Regions from separate parts of the Lactiplantibacillus sp. 3062 genome, predicted to be linked through region 1. Evidence: a T-box and tRNA genes for the amino acid it is inferred to sense, from the RefSeq annotation. Region 1 holds a T-box; the other holds one or more tRNA genes.

Region 1 (9,462 bases):
GATTCACCTGTCCCTCAGCCAGCAGATCACTTTATTGATTGTACTTATGATTACGTCAAAGGGGATTGCTGGTGTGCCGGGGGCTTCGTTTGTTGTCTTATTGGCGACGATTTCAACGATTGGCGTGCCAGTACAAGGACTCGCTTTTATTGCGGGAATCGACCGGCTAGTTGACATGGGACGAACCGTGGTTAACGTGGTCGGCAATTCATTAGCTGCGGTGATTATCGGTAAGTCAGAACATGAATTTGATACGGCCAAAAGTGATCAGTATTTAGCTGAGATTCGGGCGGGGCATGCGCGCGCAATTACGAAATAATTGCTAACAGCTCTGTCAGTTAGTTCTGCATTAATAATGCGATGGCGATGATCACTGATGATTGATAGGCCCAAAAGTTGCATTTCAGAAATTAATTTCTGAAATGCAACTTTTTTTATGATATCTTATTCTGGTTACAGCAATTACTTCAGCGATTAAGTTATGATAAGACCTATAGGGGAGGATGGCGATCGGATGACAACTGATTTTTCGATTGGGCAACTCGCACAGTTATTTGATATCCCAGTGGCGACTTTACGCTATTATGACGAGATTGGGTTATTGACGCCGGCACGAGTCAATCCGCATAGTCACTACCGATATTATGGGACGCCTCAGTTCGAACGGTTGAGTACCATTAAATATTTGCGAGCACTCGGCTTACCATTGGCTACGATTGCCGATTTTTTTGCGGCCCGTGAACTGTCCAAGCTGACGATATGTTAACGACCCAACAGCAGCAGGTTGAGGCGCAATTGCGATTATTAACGGCGGTACAACAACGGATCAATACACGCTTGGCCCAGATTAAAACGGCCCAAAGTGCCAATTTTGATGTGACTGAATGCGTGACGTTACCTGAAAGAGCGATGGTGGCTTTACGTCAGCCTTATCGCCCTCAAGATGATATTGAACTTGTTATTGCTAAGCTACGCGCACAGACCGGCGCGACGAACGAAATCTTTCTCGGCAAGGTTGCGCTGATGCTCGACCAGCAAGCCATCCAAGCCGGACATTTTGACCGCTATGCGGGAATTTGTTTATTATTTGAACCGGGTGATACGGTGCCACCCCATCAAGAACACTTGGCGGCTGGTAGCTATGCGCAGCGGATTTTTCACGGCACTCATTTGGATGCCCCGATGCAGTATCGACAATTGTTAGCGGATTGTCGTGCTCGCGGCTGGCACGTGGCGGGAACAGCTATTGAGACAGCACTGATTGATTATGGGATTACAGATCAGGTTGCACAGTCGGTGACGCAGATACAATTACCAATCAAGACTTGACCCTCAAGTAACTTTAGACTTTATACTAAATGATAATTAATTATTTTAAATTGAAATAAGCGCTAGAGATTAAGCTATTGATTAGGAGTGGCGATATGATTGGAACGATTTTTAATACGAGCATGATTTTAGCTGGTTGCTTGGTCGGCAGTATCTTTAAAAAAGGAATCAAGCCAGCTTACCATGCGATATTATTACAAGCGTTAGGGCTAGCGGCTTGTGTCATCGGCATTAATGCGGTCGTGCAACGGATGCCGCAGAGTAAGTACCCGGTGCTTTTTATTGTGAGCTTGGCAATTGGTGGATTAATTGGTCAAGCTTTGGATATTCAAGGGCATTTTGACCGCTGGGTGGGCCGTTTGGCGGGTGGCAACTTAGCGGAAGGCCTAGCGACTGCGGTGTTACTGTACTGTATTGGATCGTTATCGATTTTGGGGCCGATTGAGGCAGCCTTAAAGCATGATTACACCTTTTTGTTTACGAATGGCATGTTAGATGGCATCACGTCGATCGTATTAGCATCCACTTTCGGATTTGGCATCGCGATTGCGGCGGGCGTCTTGTTTTGTTGGCAGGGGAGCCTGTATGTTTTAGCATTAATTTTGAAAGGTGCGTTGAGTGCAGCGTTACTGAATGAAATTACCATTGTTGGTGGTATCTTGATTCTAGCATCCGGCTTAGGTATGTTGAAAATCAAGCAATTCAGTACGTTGAACCTATTACCAGCCTTGCTAGTGCCACCAATCGTAATTAGCGTGATGCAATTATTTTGACTAGTGGGCCAATGGTGAAGTCAATTAAGTCTTTTGATTGATAAAGTAAAAGCCACCAACTTAGGACAATCAGTGAAAACTGATCATTTTAAGTTGGTGGCTTTGTGTATAATGCATCGATTTGAGAGATTGGCATTAAATATGGTTAAAACGGACTGTTTAACTGGATTGTTTTCCGTCAGCCGGTGCGCGTCCTATGCCGACCTCCGGGGCTGGGTGCCAATTGCTGGAACGCAGCCGACGTCGATTTGAGCTAACGCCCAACCCGCGTCATCTCAAATACGAGTCTTATTCTAAGCCGGAAGGAAATCACTTCCGACTAAGAATAATTTGGCTACTGAGCATTGTCCCCCAGCCCCTCCAGCCGGGAAGCCGCTCGAATGGCTGATGAACGACCACCGAACTTAGCACAATCTATCGTTGGCTATTTTGATACTGGAACTTCAAACAAAATGTTAGGTGCATTAGCACTTTGTTGAGAGATTACATCTTACTACACCAATTCAGGATTAGTGAGCTATCTCAATATCACTTTCAGTCTGACAGTTGATTGACAAAGTTATTGTTTATGAAAAACAATGACGAATTCACCAAAAGTTGGGTCCGCACATGTCCGCCATTCGAACACTATCCCGACTGGAAGGCATTTCGGCCAATGCTCAGCGGTGAAATTCCACTTAGCAAGCGTCCTTTGCTTGGTTAGTGGAAGACCAGTATTTAAGACGTGGTTTGCGGCTTAAATCTGTGTCCACCGCGTTCCAGCAATTGGCAGAAATGCCTGGAAGCCGGTCTAGGACGCGCCAACTAAGCAATTTTACGCTTACTCGACTTTTTTTCAGCGGGCCTAAGCTGGTTACTTTTGATTTAAAAAACAGTCCGTTTTAACCATAATTCACGCAACACGCACAATAGATGTCAAAGTAAGACACCGGTTAGATTAAGTGGTGTTTGATGCTGAAGAGTTGACGATTGCGTTCCAGATGACGGTGAATGTGATCGATGAGGACGTCGTGCGACCAATCGGTAGTTGTGTTAAGTGGCGGAACGGGAAAACGTTCATCGATATCGATTGTCGGTGGCGTGATGGCACAGTTGGCGACTAGGGCGATGGCGAGGCTCGTAGGTGTGTGCTGGTACATGAGGTCATTTCGAATCGCAAACCTGATGTGCTGCTGGTTGGCTAGTTTAACGTAGCGATTCAGGATGTCTTCATCTAGCAAGCCATGTAGGAGTAGCTGGTAATCAGGATGGGCCGCCATTTCACTTTTTAGTTCGGTTGAGTAGTCACGCATGAGTGCTTGGGTGAAAGTAATGCCCACATCGATTCGTTCGTGAAACGTGCCAAGGTTACGGTGTTGTTCATCCGGATGTAGTACGGGGGCCCCGAATATTGCGGATTGTAAGTGTTTATCCATTTGGTCTTCAGAATTAGCCATGCCAGTCAGGTCCTTTCACAATTAACCATAAAATTTAACTGCTTTTACTACTATTGTAATAAAGAAAGCGCTTTAATCAACATAAAATTTTCTAAAGCTGATCAGAAGTTAAAACTTTGGATGCCACTAGGCTTGAAACGGATGACAGATAATCTAAGGACGCAACGGATTTGCCGGGGCCAATTTAATGCTGTTTTGAAAACAAGGACTCAGTGCTTCATAAAATAACGAAGGTGCCCAGAATTAGGAAAGTTGACTTCATCGGCAAATAACGAATATTCAAGGCCATTTTGGGAAAAGCCAGCCTCGGCCAGATAATCTCAATTATAATCTAAGTAACGGTCAGGGCTAATTCAACAAATTGATAATAAGGTTACTAATATATCAATAAACTGATTAAAGCAGTGTGTTGCTTAATGATTAACCAGGCTAACCTTAATCCTTGTCAGCATTGACTTACGGCTGATTATACAAGCCTTTTTTTTAAGATTGTAAAGGTGTATTATTGATTCGTCCATGGTATGATACTACATAGTATGTTAGTAAAGTAGTCAATCAAATTAAAAGAGAAACGGATGGTAACAAATGCCAAGACATTTACGGAAACGGCGCCGGTCCTGGACGCTGATCATAATTGCCATGGTGCTTTTGGGGGTCATTGGATTTACAAGCACACAAGTTTCTGACTGGATTGATGCATCGTTTACAACTAAACAAACGGATGCAGCTAAGTCTAGTTCCCAAACGAAGCCCAAGTCGGTCAATCAGGTCAAGTTGGACGTCCCGCTAGTGAATCAAATGACAACACCACGTTTATACAATGGTTGTGAAGTCACATCGTTAACGATGTTGATGAATTACGCGCATATCAATGTCACTAAAAATGAATTAGCGGCAAAGATTACGAGTGTGCCACTCACTTATAGTGACGGCGAACATGGGAATCCAGAGTATGGGTTTGTTGGGGATATTACTGGTAACGATCCTGGGTTAGGTGTCTATCATAAGCCAATCTATAAATTGGCGAAAACTGAGACTAGTCAGGTGAAGGACTTAACGGGGGCAAACTTTGATACTGTGATCGAACAGTTAGAACAAGGACGGCCCGTTTGGACAATTACGACGGCTTCGTTTGCACCAGTCAGCACGATGCAGACTTGGCAGACACCACAGGGATCCGTTAAAGTGACTTATGATATGCACAGCGTGGTCATTGTTGGTTTTAACCGGACTAAAAAGTTGATTTATATTAACAATCCGTACGGAGAAAAACAGCAGGCAGTCAGCTGGAAGAATTTTGAGGCTGCTTATAATCAGATGGGCAAGCAAGCCATTGTTCTGACGTTACCACATTAGTTAGTTAACAACATGCTATTGTGAACCAATTAGTTTAAGCAACTAATCTTGGTCAAGATGAGCCAAAATCTTGATGAGGGTTAGTTGTTTTTTTGTGGCGGTATTTTCGAATGAAACGGTTGTAATATCCCGTGGTATGGGTAGTTCGGGCACCGGAAAGCGGGTGAGAAACTGCTAACAATATCATGATTGTAACCAAACTGTAATTCAAATATCAGCCTTTCCAGAGTTGTTCATAATATTAACCATAAAGGGGCGACGCTTTGTTAACAAGCTGTAACTGAATTGAAATCGAATTGACGCCCCAGCCCATTAAAAATGGCCTATTATTGGTAGTATAAGAATGTTAAAGTTATGGGTATGTCATAAACTGTCCTTGATAGTTTAGTTGTTGGTGATTGTGGGAATCACCAACAACTTATGATGATAATTTTTTTAATTGCGGAGCACAGTATGGGGAGAGGGACCGCATGATGGGGATTAAAAGGCTCAGTTGGTTAGTTGGAACGGCGGTGGTCGCCACACTTGGCATGCAAATTACGGTTCAAGCACAGGGACACGCGGTGGTCGATATTTCCGAGTGGCAAGGACAGCTTAGCCCAAGTCAGGTGCAGGCGATGAAGTCGCAAGTGCTATTTGTGATCAATCGTCGTCAGTATGGTTTAAATTATGTTGACCGGGACGCAGCGAATAATACGGCATTATATGTTCGTTATGGGATTCCATTTGGTGAGTATGATTTTTCGCAATTTACGGATGCCGCTAGCGCGCGCCGTGAAGCCCAAGCGTTTTATGCGCGCTCCAATAAAGCTGCGCGTTTTTATGCTTTGGATTTTGAAGTTAATACAGTACGTTCAGGATCAACTAATGCGGCAGTTGCGGCTTGGTATCGTGAAATGCGCGCATTGACTAACAAAAAACTGATCTTCTATTCGTATGCTTCGTTCGCACTGACGTATGCCAACCAAGCGCGGCAACGGTTTGATGCCCAGTGGATTGGTGCGCTAACGCCCAACCCACCAATCATTTCGGCGGCGTTATGGCAGTATACCAATCGTTATCATTTAGCTGGGCTAGCGGCATCGGTTGATAATAGTCGGGTCATTATTAGTGTTCATCCCGTTTCGTGGTGGTTGGGGACGACCCGTGGCGCACCCGGTGTTGCGATTAAAGCTCAACCAAGACTGAAAGTTGTGCACGATCGCCATTTGACTATGCCGGCCCACAATCAACAGCATGGACGGGCGGGCCAAGCAGTTGTCGCCATTAAGAGGCCAGCAGTTCAGCCAGCTGTGAAGACTCGGCCGGTGCAGCAGAAAGTGGTAAGCAATAAGTCGCGTTCGCAGACCGTGGCGCGTGTCAAACGGCGGTCATTGCAAACGATCAGTGTTAACAGCCATCATGGCAAAATAACTCAGCATCGCGCCATTCGACGCCGAGCGACTCAGCCCAAAGTGATAAAACTTAAAGCGACGCGACGTACAGGAACACAGTTTAAACTGAATACGTCCAAAGCAACTAAACTTCGGCGGCCCGGTAAGAGTATTCGAACAAAACCGGTGACTCGTTCAAAAGGGCGAACGCGGCAGCGACTTACGCGACGTCAACCGTCACTGAGGCAGCGAGTAACGAAAAACAGGCAATCCCGCCGCCGCGCACTACGAGTAACGGTGCAGCGGCGAGGGTCGACGATTCGTCGTGCACCACGTTGGCAACGAACACAAATACGTCCCGTACATAACACTTCTCGGGACAAGCGAGGACTTAGCTGATTGCATGGCTGTCGCTCAGTTCTCATTATCATGGTAGAAAAGGTAATTATGGTTAAGTAAAATCGGTCATTTGTTGTAGAAATTAGGAGGATATTTTTCATGAACTTTAAGCGCAAAATTCAATTAGGAATCGCCACTGCAACTGGGATGTTGGTGGTCGGAATTGTTGCCGTACCTTCAGTAACGAATGTATTACACGCGGCTTCAGACAGTGTTAGTTTGGTTAGTCAGACGGCAGCGCCTACGACCGTCAAGGCAACCAATCAAACAGTCAAGGCCATCAGTGCAAGTGGGACCAAGGGAAACTACCGGGTGAAGTACGCCAAAGCTGGGACTAGTTCGACGACTGCGACGTATCAACAGACGAACTACAATACGAAAAGTGATGCCAGCAGCCAAGTCGATTACTTAGCGAATACGCAGGGTCAGCGTACGACACTTAATTCAGGTACAGCGGCAACGGTTCAAGGGACGATGGGCAAAGTGTATGTTCATTGGAACACGGGTAGTTGGTCAGTGACAACGATTGCCAATACACAGGACGTTGCTGGTAATCCAACCAAGTTTGCTAATCAGGTCAATAATCAGATTCAAAAGCAAGATTTGACGAGTAAAAATGTCACGAGTGGTGCCGTTACCGTGTACGATACCCCACAAAACGGACAGGCAAACTCAGTTCAATGGCAAAATGGCAAACAGGTTGCTAAGGTTCAAGGCCAGCAAGCCAATACCGTTATCAAAATTGCGGCGGATGCTAAAAATTAAGTTTTTACCTGGGAGCTCAATGAATGAGTGCCAGTAGTCTGGTTATATCACTGTGTCGACGTCAACCGCATTCACAAGCCAGACACTATGGTTAGATTAGTGGGTTTAATGCGATGTTTTGACCGAAAATAGGATTGACTTTTGGCAGTGGAGTGCTTATGATGTTAGGTAATAATTAAAAAGTAGTGATCGTTAATTAGTAGTCGTTGACCCAACAGTCTAGCGACTCGGTGGGTGGTGCGAACCGAGCTGTAGTCAAAGATGAATTACATAACGTGAACTGCCATTGGCCGGATGATATCCGTTACTAATCAATGAGCGATCACATTTGGTGATAACTTGGGTGGTAACGCGGAAAACTCGTCCCTGTTTTGATGACAGGGGCGAGTTTTTTTGTCCAGCGACAATAACGAGGAGGACTAACATGAACATTATCGATGATTTAAAATGGCGTGGTGCCATTAACCAACAAACGGATGAGGCCGGGTTAAAGGAACTTACCGAAAACCAATCAGTCTCACTATACTGTGGGATTGATCCAACCGGGGATAGTATGCATATTGGGCATTTGATTCCTTTCATGATTCTCAAACGATTCCAATTGGCTGGTCATCATCCCTACGTTGTAGTTGGTGGTGGGACGGGTGCTATTGGTGATCCATCTGGTAAGAACTCAGAACGTAAGTTACAGACCATGGATCAAGTGAAGCATAATCAGGATGGCTTAAGTGCTCAGATGTACAAGTTATTTGGTCATGACGAAAACTTTTCGATTGTGAATAACTACGATTGGTTATCAAAAATTTCATTACTAGATTTCTTACGCGATTATGGTAAGTTGTTCAGTGTGAACACGATGCTGAACAAGGAAGTTGTTGCAAGCCGGTTGGAAGTGGGCATTTCATACACTGAATTCACATACCAAATCTTACAATCAGTTGACTTCTTACACTTGTACCGTGCTGAACACGTGCAACTTCAGATTGGTGGGGCTGATCAGTGGGGCAATATCACCGCGGGGACCGATTTGATCCACCGCTTAGAAGGCAATGACGCTAAGGCTTACGGATTAACAATTCCATTATTGTTGAAGGCGGATGGGACTAAGTTTGGTAAGACTGCTGGTGGGGCCGTATGGTTAAACCCTGAACGGACATCACCGTATGAATTCTATCAATTCTGGATCAACCAGGATGATCGAGACGTCGTCAAATATCTCAAGTACTTCACGTTCTTAAGTCATGAAGAAATCGATCGATTGGCCGAAACGGTGAAGACTGCACCTGAAAAACGGGAAGCACAACGGCGCTTAGCTGAAGAAGTCACGGAATTTGTTCATGGCAAGCAGGCGGTAGTTGAAGCTGAAAATATTACTAAGGCGTTGTTTACTGGTGATGTTCAAAGTTTAACGGCGGACGAAATTGAACAAGGTTTCAAGGGTGTGCCATCAGCAGACGTCTCAGCTGAAAAGCAAAACATTGTCTTGTGGCTGGTTGATGCTACGAAATTCGAACCTTCTCGGCGTCAAGCACGTGAAGATATTAAAAACGGTGCGATTCGAATCAATGGTGAAAAGGTGACGGATGTCGAGGCCGAGATTGATCCGTCCGCAGCCTTTAATGGTAAATTTGTCATTGTACGTCGTGGTAAGAAACGTTACTTCTTGGCACATGTTAAGTAAGTTAATTTAGCAGGTGGACTGGACCCGTTGTGGCCCAGTCTTTTTATTATTATTACAAGTAAGAACTGGTGTAAAATTTACTTAGGTCACATTAATAATGTGTGATCATTGCCAGATGAAAATCAATTGAGGAGATGAAAGTTTTGGTGGGGGTTAAATTTAATACACGGACGATTGCAATCCTGGGGATGTTGATCGCACTTAATGTTGTTATTTCTATCTTTTTCCATATCCCAATCCCGATGACACACGGTTATATTAACTTATGTGATGCGGGAATATTTATTGCAGCACTGATTTTTGGCTGGCGTGGTGGGGTCATTGTTGGCGGTGCTAGCGGACTATTACTA
Region 2 (9,462 bases), on a different contig from region 1:
CCGGCGCGTAAGTAATCAACTTAACCCGACCACCCGACAACTTGTTCCAGTTGTCTAATAAGTCAACGTTAGGATTCTTAATGTACTTTTCAGGTTGGGCACCCTTAAACGTCGCCGAAATGAATGGGCCTTCCAAATGAACCCCTTGGATAACCGGATTTTCATCGGCGGCCTTGTTAATACCGGCCATCGAATGATCTAAGTTTTCGTTGGATTGCGTCATGGTCGTACAGAAGTATGACGTAATACCTTCGCGGGCAACCATATCATTAACCATTTCGTTAATTTCAGCTGGATTCCCGTCCATTGAATCAAAACTATAACCACCATGGCTATGAACATCAATGAAGCCCGGTACAATCGTTTTGCCACTCACAAATTCGATATCATCATCGGGTTGGGCCACGTAGTCATCCATTGGACCAACCGCTTCAATTTCCTTACCGAAACGAATGTAGCCGTCATCGATCTTTTCTAGACCAGTATAAATGATGGCATGTTTTAACACTTTGCTCATGAACAATTCCTCCTTGGATTTATCTGGTTTAATTATAATCGGTATAGACCAAACTTGCAACCACCAGCACCAAGTAATTTAAGATTCGCCAAGTTCCTTCGCAATCGTCGCATCAATTCCCTTCACCACTGCGGTCATAAAGCCGGCCTCTTCCATGGCCAGTAATCCAGCAACCGTCGTGCCACCAGGTGAAGAAACTTGATCGATCAGGTCAAACGGAATTTTATCAGAAGCTAAAACATTCTGCGCACTGCCCAGCGTGGCCTGCGCCGCAATCTTAGTCGCTGCATCCTTGCTCAAACCGTGCTTGACGCCTGCGCGGGCCATCGCGTCAATAAAGAAATAGATGTAGGCCGGCGAACTACCTGCTAAGGCTGAAAAAGTTGGAAAATCTTTCTCAGCGATGGCACTCGTGGCACCAATCGCATCGAATAATTGTTGTCCAGCCGCATATTGCTCTGGTGTTAAGGCATCATTACCAACCAACGCCGTCATCCCGGCACCAATCGCCACGTTCACATTCGGCATGATTCTCAGAACGGGGAGATCAGGGACAACCGTGGCATAATCGGCCAAACTCAATCCTGATACCATTGTAATAACCCACTTGCCCGTTAAAGCTGCTTGAACTTCTTTTAATGCGGCCAACGCAATGTTCGGCTTAACTGCCAAAACGATAACGTCAGCAGCTTGTGCCACGGCCAAATTAGTGTCACAGGCCTGTAGCCCATTTTTTTGCGCATAAGGTTGATAACTCGCAGCATGGGCACTGTGAATATAAATATCTGCTGGGACGACCGCTTGTTGTTTTAACCACCCATCAATAATCGCGCGGCCCATGTTACCGGCACCAATGAATCCGATTTTCATCCGTAAAACGCTCCTCTGACTTATAATTTATATCATTAACCACTAACCGATTAACGGCTAGGCAGGATTAAACAGACATTCCCGCTTACTCTTCTACTATACCAATATTTGTGAAACTGTGGGTAATTAATCACTTTTTTCAGCTCAACTTTCACTATCAACAAATAAATATCACGAGCCACTCTATTAAGGTGATTGCTTATCAATACTGAAACCAATTGATTAATCTATTAATAATCGGCCTTCAATATGCGCGAAGCTCGTTGACAGGTCTGCTTGAACAAGCTAATGTAAACAGCAATCAAACACAGCGTTGCTTCCGAACACGGCTGTCTAAAAACAACTAAGGAGTGTTTCACTATGAACCAGAACAACCATTTCCGACTCACCTTATCAACCCTGCTGCAACAATGCCAGCAAGACATCACTAGTCTGCCCACGGCCATGCGCGCCGTCTTCAGCTGGCAACGGGGACTTAATGAATTAAAGACGCTTCGCCGCACCACTAAGTTGATGATGAGCACGATGCTAATCGTGACCATCATTGGTTTTATTCTGGGCCGCGATTACAGCCTACATGGCTGGATTGGCCTATTGACCGGGATTACGGTCGTGATTAACTTAATTCTGGTTGATCAAGGGCGACTGACGAACTATAGTTGGGGCATTATTGCCTGTGCGGCTTGGCTGACTACGGCCATCACCAATCGGCTGATTGGTGACATTGCGTCGCAATCATTTTACCTTATCATGCAATTTGTCGGCATCACCGTCTGGCATCGTAAAATGGCAGCGCAACCCGATGCCAGCGAACTGACTGGTCGTAAATTGAGCAAATTAGCCGGTTGTTCCTGGTTCGCGTTAGCCATACTCGTCTACGCCATTGTCTTACACTTTAGTAAACAACTTAACGGTAACCAAATCTACCTGGACGCGACCCTGTTACCACTTGGGATTGTCGGTAGTGTCCTCATGGTCAACGGTTATCGTTCCCAATGGGTTGCGTGGATCACACTCGACGTGATTAACGTTATTATCTGGTTCAACCAATTAAAAGGCTTCAGTCCTGCAGCCGCCTCAATGTTAGCATTGCAACTAGTGATGCTCGCTAACGCGTTATATGGTGCCTACTTGTGGTTCTTCGGTCAAAACACTCAGCAAGATAAACTAGATACACATTAAGCAAGCTAACTGGCAATCAAAACCAAGCACTAATCGCTTCAAAGTTAAACACATAACTTTGAAGCGATTTTTTATTTGGGTTACCGTTCGGGTGGCTACATCCTTATCTGAAAAATGTCTATCAGTTTACATTTAGCGACGAGTTTGTTTAAGTTAGAACTAATTAACTGACTATTGAGGGGGACGTTTACCATGGTGACAGTCGTTCGTCGCACACTTCACGATAAAATCTTTATTATTGCATTAATTTGTGCTGGTTTAAGTTTGTTCATCGGGACACCCCAACTGACGGCAATTAATTGGGCTACGATTGGCACCTTATTTGCACTCATGATCAGTGTTCAATTACTTCGCGCGATGCATTTGCTTGATACTTTAAGGGACTGGCTCTTAGTTAAATCACACGATACCCGTCAAATGTGTCAATTATTCATCTTACTGGCCTTTGGTGGCTCAATGATTTTAACTAACGACGTTGCGATCCTAACGTTAATTCCAATCTTTCTCACACTCGCCCGGCGGCAGCACCTGGCCATTGCCTACCCAACGACTTTAATTATCATGGCAGCCAATCTTGGTAGCGCGTTTACGCCCATTGGCAATCCCCAAAATTTATTTTTGGTCACGTTCTATCACGTTAATCTATTCACGTTTTTTAAATTGTCGACTCCGTTAATGCTTGCTAGTCTAGCTTTATTAGTTGCCTTAAGCCGGCGGTTACCTCGGTTGCCGCTAACTGTAACACCAACCAAATCTACGCCCATTTCTCGCAGTCAAATCGGGCTTGCGGGCGGCCTGCTCAGTTTCATTATGCTTGGCATTTTTAATTTGGTGCCCATTTCACTAGTTATTATCGGAACGATTGTCGTAGGCCTCATGATTAACCGACGCGTCTTTCAGTACGTTGATTACGCACTACTCTTAACCTTTATCTGCTTCTTCATCTTCGTTAGCGCCATCAGTCATAATCCCGCAATAACGCATTGGCTCAACCAATTGACTCAGACAGCCCCCAGTGTCTATATTACTGGACTAATTACTAGCCAAGTCATCAGCAATGTTCCAGCCGCCATCTTACTAGCGAATTTCACGCCCCATTTATCAGCGCTATTTTTAGGCGTCAATATCGGCGGTCTGGGGTCATTGGTGGCCTCACTAGCAAATCTGCTTGCCTTAAAACAATTGTTGCCCTTCAATGATGAACAACCACTCCACCATTTTTTGATCGTGTTTACGGCCCTCAATGGACTTGGCCTGTTCATTTTAGGCCTTGGTGGCTGGTTCTATTTACACCTATAATTCAGTTACGCTGAGTAACGATTCAGTGAGAACTTGCAAACCAATCAACTTGAAATAGTGCGAAAACCAGTAACTAGCGTGACATCATAAAAGGAGCAGTCTCAATATCATGTGAGCCTGCTCCTTTTACGTTCTATCTCTGAGATGTTTAGTGATACTTAGTGCGCCTGATCCACCAACATGGCCGGAGTGACGATTTGCTGACCATCGTAGCGGTGACCCTTGATCACGCGTTTCGCCCTGACAAATTCACCATCGACCGTCAGCGTTAACGCACAAATTCCACCATCAAACAGGCCTGAACGACTGCCTGCATCAATTAGATATCGTGGAACGTCTTGCGCATCTGCCTGCATCTTTAAATAACCAGTGTGTGAACCAGTCAAGGTCTGCACCGGCGTATGACCAGTAATGATGACTTTATTGAATAAGTTCCGATGCCAACGGTGACTGCCAGTCGTGAAGTCATCATAATAGTCATCCCGAATCCACAGTAGGTCAGTCGTTGTTTGTTGTGTTAATGGGTATTGCCAGTTAACACCCGCGTGCATAGCCAGTAACCGACCATGTTGCCACATCAGCGGCAAATGTGCTAAGAAATCAGTATCCGGCTTTAATAGCGCACCATTTAATGCCCGCCGAACATGATTGGGATTGGAGGAGTAAATCCCTAATTTGCGCCAGGTCCGGTGACCACCGTTCAACACCCAAGTTGCGGTGGCATTGTCATCACCATGAGCTGTCCGTAGCCAAAATTCATCATGATTGCCAAGTAAAGCCACATCGCCGTATTCCCGTACCCGTTTTCTAACCATCGTCAGTACTTTTAGCGGCGCCAACGGAGCTGACTCGGTGGCATGACCAAAATAGCGTGCCGCCGTACCATCAATATAATCGCCCAAGAAAATCAAGCGCGTCGCGGTAACTTCAGGATCGGCTAATAAAACTGCCAGATCATCCGCGGCACTATGAATATCACCAATAAACGTATACAGCGGCATATTACTCCCTCCGTCTCATCGATAACCACGTGCATTAGTCGGGTTTAACGACCACCAATAACATCTGAAATCCTTGAACGGCATATAACGCGTGCCGGGCATCCTTAGGAATCACGATCGATTGTCCCGCAGTTAAATGATAAATGGTGCCTTCAATCGTAATTTCCGCTTCTCCACTTAAAATATTGACCATCGCATCGCCCTGGGCAGAATGGCCGCCAATCTCTTGGTCGGTTGCGACTGAAAATAGCGTCATACTTAAATCATCCCGTTGAACCAGTGTCCGGCTATTAACTTGATCATCATCCAGTGGAATTTGTTCAGTTAAATTGAGGACCTTAGCATGATCAATTTTGTTAATTAAACTCATTTGAATTCCTCCGCATCTCGCTATTAAGGCCTATTTCGTTTCTAATTGAATAAACTGGCACGGCTGCTCAGCGACCAACGTATGGACCGTATGAGCTGGCACCACTAACATCTCGCCCGCATGCACTTCTTGGTCGGTCTCCGTCGCCAAACGGACGGTCAAAGTACCATCAACAACCTCAAATAAGCGGGTCAGCGTGGATTGTTCAGCACTAATACTTTCACCCGCCGCCATTGCGTACATCGCAAACGGCAGTTCAATCCCTAATTTTCGAGCAAATGATTTACTAGTAATTGCATGCTCCCGGTAAGTCATCGTGGTTTTTAAATCAATTTTAGTTACCGCCATTTCAAATCCTCCTTGGTCATCATCATGGTCGCTTACGTTATTCATGATGGTATGATTTCTTAAATTAAGCTTAACGCTAACAAACTCAATTTTCGAGGTTCGATTGAATAAACATCTTATAATTCTGAATAACTGACTGCTAGTCATATACTTAATAACCACGTCATCTCTGGCAGGTAAATGCCTTTGCATCCAGATATGGGCCATGCAAAAAGCTGCCCAAGCATTATTGCGACGCTGGACAGCCTGCCGTTACTGCATTTGATAACAGTTCTGTGGAAAATTTGATTTATTCAGTCAACTAGTTGGGGCTGGTAGTGGGACAACCAAGGGTACGCATACGCAGCCTCTTCAACCAAATCTCATAGATCAAGTTCCAATACGACTTATTTTCGATAATAAGCCTTGGCCCAGCAGTTGCGACGCTCCCGACACCACTGTTCAAAAGTACCTACAAACATTTGGACATCTTGCGCAGGAATTAGTTCTTCCGTTCGCTGCATGTGCACAATATCAGATATCACCGGATCAAAAGTATACGTAACAACCAGATGTTGTGGGATTCTTCGAATAATCCCACCGTTGCGAGTAATCTCTAATCGCATCGTCTCCAGCTCAAGTTGAACTTGCGAATAAGTCTCTCTGGAGCAATAATCGACAACATCATACTGCTCATAACATCGTTTATACCAGGCATGCGAATTAGCCGGCAAATCATCAAATTCACCACGATTCATACGATTTCGAACAGCATGGTTAGCGCGCTTCTTTCCATAACCCATATGTGCTTTAAAAATTGGTGTGCTTTTATAAGAACGACTCATAATAATTATGATGGCCGTCATGACGCGTTAACTAGTACGTATTTTTAAAATTAACAATGCCAGCCATTAACCTCTTCCGTGTACTTACGGAATAAATAAATTCATTGACCAGACCTCCTATCCCATCTGGATCGTGCCCCCAAATAGAATACCAAAACATATCACATTATTATTGATGATGGCAAATAAACAGACCGAGACAAAAAAATCCACTTCATGAAGAATCCGTTACGCATTCTTCACGAAGTGGCACTACCCGCCGATATTAAGATAAATTTAAGCCAATAAAAAAAGTCGTTACATCAAGATCCTAAGACCTGATTAACGACGAAAGGCGTAACAATTGGGCTAGCTGGGTTCGAACCAGCGCATCACGGGATCAAAACCCGTTGCCTTACCACTTGGCTATAGCCCAATAATGAAATGGAGGGGAGTGGATTCGAACCACCGAACCCGAAGGAGCGGATTTACAGTCCGCCGCGTTTAGCCAGACTTCGCTACCCCTCCGTAAATCATTCAACTATATTAGAATACATAATTTTGAATAAAAAATCAAGACTTTTTTCAAAGTTTTTTCAGTTTTTATTTCAAATCCAGAATTTGCGTATCTTGATACCACTCCGCCATAAAATTATTGGCTTGCCATTCATTGATACGCTTGAGTCCATAGCCCACTGCTTGGTCATAATAGGTGGTCTGACCAAACACCCGCGGTTGCGGATGGACGTGCAAATGACCAAATAAAACGTGCGCCACGTTAAACTGCTCCAACAGTTGTCCTAACCGGGGCGTTCCCATTAACGCGTTAGCCATATTCCAAAACCGATTATCATCAGAAAAACGCAAATAATCGATCCGGGGAACAAAGTGCGTCATAAAAATAACTTGCTTGTGATCCACAGCAGCCAAGTTAAGCTGCGCTTTTACTTGGTTGAGCATTAAATCAGTCCGCTCCTGATCGCTCATCGGCTGTTTAATAGCCCGGTCGATCCAAAACGCATTCTTCCAGTGTAAGAAGTCGGCCGCAGTCGTATCAGGGACCTGGGCAGCATACTGATAGTCATACCACCCATTATGTCCAATCACGCGCCAATCTGTACCAGAAATATCGATATACCGGTTATGCAGGTAGCCATCAAAATGCCCTGTTTCAAGCTCGTCAAACGAAATGCCATGGACCATGTCATGATTACCCGCAATCCAGTAAACACGCGTCTGTGCGCCTAATAGGGCCTGTAAATCGACGACAAACTGCTGACTACGCTGAAAGTCATTAAAAAGATCGCCAGCAATCAAATAAATCTGAACACCATTCTGTAAAAGATAGGTCGCCTGAGATCGCATCATCGCAGTCGCATCCACTCGATTAACATCAAAATGATTATCACTACTGAAAGCAATTCGTACGATGGTCAACCCCTCCAAAACAAAAAAGATATGCTATCACTAAGATAACATATCTTCGAGTAAATATTCAATTTAGCGAATGCCTTGCATCGACCGTTTAATCATTGGCACCATCATAAAGAGGATAATCCCTAAAACGACACTAACAATCCCGGTAATCGCAAAATATGGCACTTCGGTTTGCGTCGAGTAGAAACGGACAATCTGTGCATTAAGCGCACTACCAACCGAATCAGTTAGGAACCACATACTCATCATCTGAGAAGCAAAAGCCTTTGGTGCAAGCTTGGTGGTAACTGATAAACCAATTGGTGAGATCAACATTTCAGCAATTTCAACGACTGCCCAACTGGCAACTAACCACCATGGACTAACCTTCCCTGCAGTTCCAAAGAGCGCCCCAGGTACAGCCATCACTAGGTAAGAAGCCCCAGCGAATAGCAACCCAATCGCAAATTTAGTTGGTGAACTAGGTTGTTTTTTACCCCACTTAGTCCACAACCACACGAATGGTGTTGTATAAATCATGATGAACAATGGGTTTAGCATTTGGAAATCAGAAGCAGCTAGATGGGTAAAACCAAGATCCAAATTAACCCGGTTAGCTGCAAATAACGCAAGTACGGACGAACCCTGTTCTTCAATTGCCCAGAATAAAGCAGCGGCAATAAACAATGGGATATAAGCCCGAACACGTGAACGTTCTGTTGCATTAGTCTTGTCAGACGTTAACATCAAAATAAAGTAAACGATTGGTGTCAAGATAACAAGCGTACTAATTAAACTAATAACATTTGCTAACGTAAGAGCATTCATTAATTGCATTAATAGTAGAATCAACCCAATCCCAACGATTCCTAAGATTGTCCACCGCATGATTTTTTTCAAATCACCGGGTTCCAATGGATCAGTTGGATAGAGGCTAGCAGAACTTAAATTCTTCTTACCATCAAAGTAGTATTGCAATAGACCAAAGAACATCCCAATCGCAGCTAAGGAGAAGCCTAAGTGGAAGTTAACATTTAAGCCGATCCGACCAACTAAGGCTGGTGCAACCAATGAACCTAAGTTAATCCCGAAGACGAAAATACTAAAACCAGCATCCCGACGTGTATCTTCTACTGTATACAATTGACCAACCATGTCAGAGACGTTTGGCTTTAATAACCCAGTCCCAATGACAATAAGTGCGATTGAAACAAATAGTGCGCCAACTCCAAATGGCGTTGATAACACGATGTGGCCTAACATGATGAAGACCCCACCAATAAAGACGGTCTTACGGCTACCCCAGACACGGTCACTTAGAAAGCCACCGAGGACACTAGAAACGTAAACTAAGGCCGAATAGATTGACATAATGGATGCTGCGGTGACTTGGTCAAATCCAAGACCACCTTTAGCGACACTGTAGTACATGTAATAGATCAGTAGCGCACGCATCCCGTAGTAACTGAATCGTTCCCACATTTCAGTGAAGAACAACGTCCGTAAGCCACGGGGTTGGCCAAAGAACGACCGATCCAGCTTTTGTTCCTTATCCAATAGAGATTCCTCCAAACTTCTTAACCAGTTTGTATTTCGTTTAAAAGTAACAAGTTTTGTTTCTTAATTAAACATAATAACTATTATACTAGCCTTAAT

Evidence for each region. A T-box is a leader RNA that pairs with one kind of tRNA and senses whether it is charged. The one in region 1 lies ahead of tyrS (tyrosine--tRNA ligase), so its partner is inferred to be a tRNA-Tyr.
Region 2: it encodes a tRNA-Tyr, which carries the amino acid that the T-box ahead of tyrS (tyrosine--tRNA ligase) is inferred to sense. The anticodon was not compared.

The regions. Positions count from the first base shown of each region.
Region 1 covers NZ_JBVAYE010000004.1:177,127-186,588, forward strand. Annotated here, with positions in the region: gene ACWQAU_RS08545 (cation:dicarboxylate symporter family transporter) at 1-319, shown strand, start outside; gene ACWQAU_RS08550 (MerR family transcriptional regulator) at 515-766, shown strand; gene ACWQAU_RS08555 (GyrI-like domain-containing protein) at 760-1,329, shown strand; gene ACWQAU_RS08560 (DUF554 domain-containing protein) at 1,425-2,102, shown strand; gene ACWQAU_RS08565 (YueI family protein) at 3,035-3,538, opposite strand; gene ACWQAU_RS08570 (C39 family peptidase) at 4,124-4,894, shown strand; gene ACWQAU_RS08575 (GH25 family lysozyme) at 5,368-6,666, shown strand; gene ACWQAU_RS08580 (hypothetical protein) at 6,766-7,431, shown strand; T-box leader at 7,608-7,802, shown strand; gene tyrS (tyrosine--tRNA ligase) at 7,856-9,112, shown strand; gene ACWQAU_RS08590 (ECF transporter S component) at 9,247-9,462, shown strand, end outside.
Region 2 covers NZ_JBVAYE010000003.1:355,322-364,783, forward strand. Annotated here, with positions in the region: gene nagA (N-acetylglucosamine-6-phosphate deacetylase) at 1-517, opposite strand, end outside; gene proC (pyrroline-5-carboxylate reductase) at 596-1,387, opposite strand; gene pnuC (nicotinamide riboside transporter PnuC) at 1,748-2,569, shown strand; gene ACWQAU_RS07685 (SLC13 family permease) at 2,762-3,868, shown strand; gene ACWQAU_RS07690 (metallophosphoesterase) at 4,027-4,869, opposite strand; gene ACWQAU_RS07695 (cupin domain-containing protein) at 4,904-5,239, opposite strand; gene ACWQAU_RS07700 (cupin domain-containing protein) at 5,270-5,587, opposite strand; gene ACWQAU_RS07705 (hypothetical protein) at 5,974-6,432, opposite strand; tRNA gene ACWQAU_RS07710 (tRNA-Gln) at 6,755-6,826, opposite strand; tRNA gene ACWQAU_RS07715 (tRNA-Tyr) at 6,836-6,918, opposite strand; gene ACWQAU_RS07720 (metallophosphoesterase) at 6,994-7,836, opposite strand; gene ACWQAU_RS07725 (peptide MFS transporter) at 7,891-9,363, opposite strand.